Regions from separate parts of the Janthinobacterium pasteuri genome, predicted to be linked through region 2. Evidence: predicted binding sites of a transcription regulator. Region 2 holds the regulator's gene; the other holds the start of a gene.
What was found. The regulator NrdR, encoded in region 2, represses ribonucleotide reductase genes. The targets are predictions, from matches to a motif close to CACNANATNTNGTG.
Positions count from the first base shown of each region.

Region 1: the regulator NrdR is predicted to act here: its motif matches at 1,564-1,577, upstream of ACQ4WN_RS01615 (ribonucleoside-diphosphate reductase subunit alpha).

Region 1 covers NZ_JBNYXS010000001.1:355,848-359,257, reverse strand. Annotated here, with positions in the region: gene ACQ4WN_RS01625 (sigma 54-interacting transcriptional regulator) at 1-839, shown strand, start outside; gene ampD (1,6-anhydro-N-acetylmuramyl-L-alanine amidase AmpD) at 839-1,450, shown strand; gene ACQ4WN_RS01615 (ribonucleoside-diphosphate reductase subunit alpha) at 1,833-3,410, shown strand, end outside.
Region 2 covers NZ_JBNYXS010000022.1:13,959-17,368, reverse strand. Annotated here, with positions in the region: gene ACQ4WN_RS20165 (PilW family protein) at 1-554, opposite strand, end outside; gene pilV (type IV pilus modification protein PilV) at 551-1,141, opposite strand; gene nrdR (transcriptional regulator NrdR) at 1,363-1,827, opposite strand; gene glyA (serine hydroxymethyltransferase) at 1,973-3,220, opposite strand; ZMP/ZTP riboswitch at 3,332-3,410, opposite strand, start outside.

The sequences.
Region 1 (3,410 bases), on a different contig from region 2:
CGTTTATCGCCGTCAACTGCGGTGCGATTCCCGAAGCGCTGATGGAAGCCGAATTTTTCGGCTGCCGGCCGGGCGCCTATACGGGTGCGCTGCACGAGCGCCAGGGATTGTTCCAGGCGGCCCATGGCGGCAGTTTGTTGCTCGATGAAGTCGATGATTTGCCGCTGCCCATGCAGGTGAAGCTGTTGCGCGTGCTGCAGGAGCGCCGCGTGCGCAAGCTGGGCGGCAGTAGCGACGAAGCCGTTGACGTGCGCATCCTGTGCGCCAGCCAGCATGGCCTGGCGCGCGGCGTGGCCGCCGGCACGTTTCGCCAGGATCTGTTTTACCGCCTCAATGTCATCGAGCTGGCGCTGCCGCCGCTGCGTGAGCGGCACGGCGATCTGCAGGTATTATGTGAGGTAATCCTGGCGCGTCTGGCACCAGGCCAGGCCGTGAGCCTGGCGCCGCCGGTGCTGGCGGCCCTCGCTGCGTATGCGTTTCCCGGCAATGTGCGCGAACTGGAAAATATGCTGGAACGGGCACTGGCCTTTGCCGATGGCGGCGTGATCGCGCTCGACGGGCTGGCCTTGCCGTCCGTTGCCGGCATCACCGCGCTGCGGGCAGCGCCGCCGCCGGTCGTGCCGGAGCGGCAACTGTGCTTGCCCGGCATGGCGCTTTGCAGCGTTGCCCCGGTCTTGCCGCTGGACATGTATTTGCGCCAGGCCGAGCGCGACATGATCATGCAGGCGCTGGTGCAGGCGTGCTATCACCGCGCACGGGCGGCGCGCCAGCTGGGGCTGAGCGTGCGCCAGCTGCGTTACCGGATGCAGAAATTGACGATACAGGAAGCGCTACTTTGATGACAGCATGGGCGATAGATGAAGACGGCTGGTGCGATGGCGCGCTGCGCTATGACTCGCCGTACCAGGATGCGCGCCCGGACGGTGCGCAAGTCGACTTGCTGGTGATCCATAACATCAGCTTGCCGGGCGGCCACTTTGGCGGACCGCATGTGTCGGACTTGTTTACCGGCCGGTTAGATTATAATGCCGATCCTTCTTTCGCCGACCTGCGGGGCTTGCAGGTGTCGGCGCACTTTTTTGTGCGGCGCGATGGTGCGCTGTTGCAATATGTTTCTGCTGATCAACGTGCCTGGCATGCTGGCGCGTCCACATTCGAAGGACGCCCGCAGTGCAATGGCTATTCCATCGGTATCGAAATGGAAGGCACGGACTTTGTCCCCTTCCAGCCGCAGCAGTACCGCGTGCTGGCGGCGCTGACGGCGGCGCTGGTGGCGCGCTATGGCTTGTCCCAGGTGCGTGGCCACGAGCATATTGCAGCGGGAAGGAAGACGGATCCGGGACCGTTTTTTGACTGGCATTTTTATCAAGAATGCTGGTTGGAAACTGTGCGCAGGCGGCCTGCGTTAGCGCTTACTACGCGGGGATTGGGCTTTCCATCCATGCCCTGAAAAGTCAACCGAAATCGTATATGAAAATACAAAAAATTACGCTGACGGATGCCGGAAAACTATTGCATCGCCTTTCGATGGGCACTACAATTAGTGCACAACTTGGATTTAAAGACTATATGTAGTGCCATCACAGACGTTTTCAGAATTATTACCAAAGCTACCCTGTTTGTTGATATGGCAACGGGAACTGGCGTTTCATCACCCTTGATCGTGTTTCGCGCCAGCCGGGCTGTACAGGTTGGCCGGATGATTTTTGGCTGTGAGTAATTTACTATTTAGCAACAAATACCTGAAGAAACCCTGACCATCGGGCGTTCTATTCAACAACACACGCGGCAGCAAAACTGCAGGCTGACTTTAGCTGACAACGGGAGCTTCAATGCAATCACCACAAGATATTTCCATCCATCCAACGCCAGTATCGCCAGCGCCAGGCGCGGCCAATAGCGTGGCGAGCACGGGCGCGGCATTGGGCGACTATCGCATCATCCGCCGTAACGGCGCGGTGGTGGCATTTGAGCCTTCGAAGATCGCTATCGCCATGACCAAGGCGTTTTTGGCCGTTAACGGCGGCCAGGGCGCTGCCTCGGCACGCATCCGTGAACTGGTGGAACAACTGACCGACGGCGTCGTCGCCGCGCTGGTGCGCCGCCATCCGGGTGGCGGCACCTTCCATATCGAAGACGTGCAAGACCAGGTGGAACTGTCGCTGATGCGTTCGGGCGAGCACGACGTGGCGCGTGCCTACGTGCTGTACCGTGCCAAGCACATGGAAGAGCGCCGCCTGCAGAAGGAAGCGCAAGGCGCCTCCGCGCAAGTCGCAGCGCCCCAGCTGAACGTGCTTGATAACGGCGTGCGCCGCCTGCTGAACATGCAGGAAGTGCGCGACCTGATCAATGCGGCTTGCGCCGGCCTGGAAAAGCATGTCGATGCCGACGCCATCCTGGCTGAAACGGTGAAGAACCTGTACGACGGCGTGCCCGTCGAAGAGCTGCACAAGTCGGCCATCCTGGCGGCGCGCGCGCTGATGGAAAAAGATCCGGCCTACAGCCAGGTCACGGCCCGCATCCTGCTGCACACGGTGCGCAAGGAAGTGTTCGGCAAGGAAGTGCCGCAAGCGGCTGCTGCTGCCGAGTACCTGACGTATTTCCCGCAATATGTCGCCAAGGGCATCGCCAACGACCTGCTGAACCCGGTACTCGCCAGCTTCGACCTGGAACGCCTGGCCAAGGCCATCGTTGCCGACCGCGACTTGCAATTTGGCTACATCGGCCTGCAAACCCTGTATGACCGCTACTTCCTGCACATCCAGGACGTGCGCATCGAAATGCCGCAAGCGTTCTACATGCGCGTGGCCATGGGCCTGTCGCTGAACGAAGCGGACCGCGAAGCGCGCGCCATCGAGTTCTACAATCTGCTGTCCTCGTTCGACTTCATGAGCTCGACCCCGACACTGTTCAACTCGGGCACCCTGCGCTCGCAGCTGTCGTCGTGCTACCTGAGCACCGTCTCGGATGACCTGGAAGGCATTTACGACGCCATCAAGGACAATGCGCTGCTGGCCAAGTACGCCGGCGGCCTGGGCAACGACTGGACGCCAGTGCGCGCCCTGGGCGCCCACATCAAAGGCACCAACGGCAAGTCGCAAGGTGTGGTGCCGTTCCTGAAAGTGGTCAACGACACGGCCGTAGCAGTCAACCAGGGCGGCAAGCGCAAGGGCGCCGTCTGCGCCTACCTGGAAACCTGGCACATGGACATCGAGGAATTCCTCGACCTGCGCAAGAACACGGGCGACGACCGCCGCCGCACGCACGACATGAACACGGCGAACTGGATTCCCGACATGTTCATGAAGCGTGTCATGGAAAAAGGCGAGTGGACCCTGTTCTCGCCATCCGAAACGCCAGACTTGCACGACCTGGTCGGCAAAGCCTTTGAAAAGGCTTACCTGGGCTAC
Region 2 (3,410 bases):
GCACCCCAGCCATTCGCACCACGGTATTTGCAGCGCAGCTCGCCTTCGCCATCGGCGCCCTGCGCCACATAAAAAATGCTCCAGCCCCGCTGCGCCTCCGTTTGTGCGGCGCCCACGCCGAAGCCGGCGCAATTGAGCACGGAACCGTCGCCGCCCTCTTCCTTGCCAGCGCCGTAATAGCGCAGGGCCAGCACATCGCTGCCATGCAGGGCGCCGGGCAGCGCGCCGCTGATGCCCTCGCTGTTCTTGCCCAGGCTGCGCGCATCGAGCCCGGCGACATTCGCGCTGTCGTCATCCGCATGGGCGACGGGCGCGGCGCTGCTATCCCAGTTCACATACGCCGTCTGGCGCACGGCGCGGGCAATGGTGTCGAGCGCATAACGGCCATTGTCGTCCAGCCGCGCATTGGCGGACTGGTCGCCATAGCTGCCGCTGGCCGCCAGCAGCACGGTGCTGGCGGCCAGCATCAGCAGCGCGCCCAGCGACAGGGCCACCAGCAATTCGACCAGGCTCATGCCCCGATGCCGGCGCCCGCGAACGTGCATGCCGTTCATGCGCCGCCTCCCCCCAGCTGGAATGCCAGCCTGGGCAGCGACTCGTTTGCCGCATTCACGGCGGGTGATCCATCGGGCAGACGGGCGCGCCAGCCCAGCTTGATAACGATGGGCGCGCCCTTGCCGCCGCTGCACGCCCAGTGCAAGCCTTGAGCGGCGGCGTCCCACGCGGGAGCATCGCGGCAGATTTGCAGACGCGCGCCAGGCAAGGCCGCATGCAGCCTGTGCTTCCATTCGGCGATGTCGAATTGCGCCAGTTCGGCCGCGCTGCAGGCGGCAGCGCCGAAACAGTCCGGAGCGCCGCCGACAGGCTCGGCGCCGTCCGCCGCCTCGTAGGCTACGTTCAGGTAGGGATTACCCGCATCGAGACCGCGCATGAGCACGCTGTTCGCGCGCATGCGTTCAGCCATGCCGGCGGCCAGTTGCACGCCCGTCGACAACAGTGCCGACTCATGGCGCGCGCGCAGGGAGCTCAGTTGCAGGATGCCGGCACCCAGCAGGCCCAGCGCCAACAGCAGCAGGGACACGAGCACCTCGACGAGGCTGCTGCCGCCCGCAGGAAACATCTCGCGACCGCCATTGCGCATGCGCTCCTCCCTTCCGCAGACAGAGTCGCAAGAACAGGCGGCCCAGGTACACGATAGGCGCGCGCAAAAAGCCGGGTCTGCGCTAGCGCAAACAGCACGGCGATAAAATGAAAAAAAAAGCGCCTGGATTGATCAGGCGGCTTGCCAGGCGAACGCTGGCGTGATGAACACGGGGCGCAGAACCGGCCCCATTTTCAATCAGGTGAACAAGAAGGTGAACGTCAGGGCTTGCTGCGCGCCTGCCCCACTTCGGCAATCGCATCCTGGAACTCGGCCAGGTCTTCGAAATTCTTGTACACGGAGGCGAAGCGGATGTAGGCGATCTTGTCCAGGCGCTTGAGTTCCTGCATGACCAGTTCGCCGATATAGCCGGAATCGACTTCGCGCAAACCGCTGGTCAGCAGTTTTTCCTGGATGGACGCAATGGCCGTATCCACGGAGGCGGCCGCGACGGGACGCTTGCGCAAGGCCAGCATCAAACTGCCGCGCAACTTATCCGCAGCGAACTCCGTCCGGCTGCCATTCTTTTTGACGACGGCCGGCATGATAAGTTCAATACGTTCGTAAGTGGTAAAACGCTTGTCGCATTTGCCGCAGCGGCGGCGGCGCCGAATGGCATCCCCTTCCTCCGATACGCGCGTATCGAGAACCTGGGTATCGCCGTGCTGGCAAAATGGACATTTCATGGGGCGAAGACAACTTTATAGTAGTTAATGACGGAAAATCGCCGCCCTTGTACAAAGGGCGCCCGAATCACTCCGGGCGCCCTGGGGCACGACTGGAATGTGTCAGACAGAATCTTACTCTGTATGACACATTCTGGACAAATAATTATGAGGCGTACACAGGGTGCGCGTCGGCCAGCACTTTCACGGCCGCTTTCACGCGCTCGATGGTGGCGGCGTCATGCGGATTGTCCAGCACGTCGGCGATCAGGTTGCCCACTTCTTCCGCTTGCGCTTCCTTGAAGCCGCGCGTCGTCATCGCCGGGCTGCCCAGGCGGATGCCCGAGGTAACGAAGGGTTTTTGCGGGTCGTTCGGGATGCCGTTCTTGTTGCAGGTGATATGCGCGGAACCGAGGATGGCTTCGGCTTCCTTGCCTGTCAGGTTCTTGGCGCGCAGGTCGACCAGCATGACGTGCGACTCGGTGCCGCCGGACACGATGCGCAGGCCGCGCTTGATCAGGGTTTTCGCCAGCACGTCGGCGTTCTTGATCACTTGCTTCTGGTATTCGACGAAGTCAGGGCTCAGCGCTTCCTTGAAGGCGACGGCCTTGCCGGCGATCACGTGCATCAGCGGGCCGCCCTGGATGCCAGGGAAGATGGCCGAGTTGATGGCTTTTTCGTGTTCAGCCTTCATCAGGATGATGCCGCCACGCGGGCCGCGCAACGATTTGTGCGTGGTCGAGGTGACGAAGTCGGCGAACGGCACCGGGTTCGGGTACAGGCCGGCGGCGATCAGGCCGGCGTAGTGGGCCATGTCGACCATGAAGTAGGCACCCACTTCCTTGGCGATCTTGCCGAAGCGTTCGAAGTCGATCTTTTTCGAGAAGGCCGACGCGCCGGCGATGATCAGTTTCGGCTTGCGTTCGCGCGCCAGGCGTTCCATCGCCTCGTAATCGATGTCTTCTTCCGCCGTCAAGCCGTACGACACCACGTCGAACCACTTGCCGGACATATTCAGTGGCATGCCGTGGGTCAGGTGACCGCCTTCGGCCAGCGACATACCCATGATCAGGTCGCCCGGTTTCAGCATGGCAAAGAACACGCCCTGGTTCGCCTGCGAGCCAGAGTTCGGCTGCACGTTCGCGCATTCGGCGCCGAAGAGTTTTTTCACGCGGTCGATGGCCAGTTGCTCGGCGATGTCGACGAATTCGCAGCCGCCGTAGTAGCGCTTGCCCGGATAGCCTTCGGCATACTTGTTCGTCAGCTGCGAACCTTGCGCTTCCATGACGGCTGGCGACGTATAGTTTTCCGACGCGATCAGCTCGATGTGATCGTGCTGGCGCACGTTTTCTTTTTGAATGACGGCGAACAATTCAGGATCGACGTTGGCGAGGGTGTGATCTTTTGCGAACATGTAAAAACTCCAAAGATAAGGGTGCTTGTACTGGCAGGTTGGATCGAATGAGGGGAGCCGGCGTTAAGTGAATAACAACATTGGACAGGCAGCCTCTTCGTGCTTTTCCATAGTGGCTACCCAGGCGAACGGCTGATGAAAAATCTCACGTTTCCCGGTGGGTGCCCACCTTTCGCCGGTTTGCCGATCG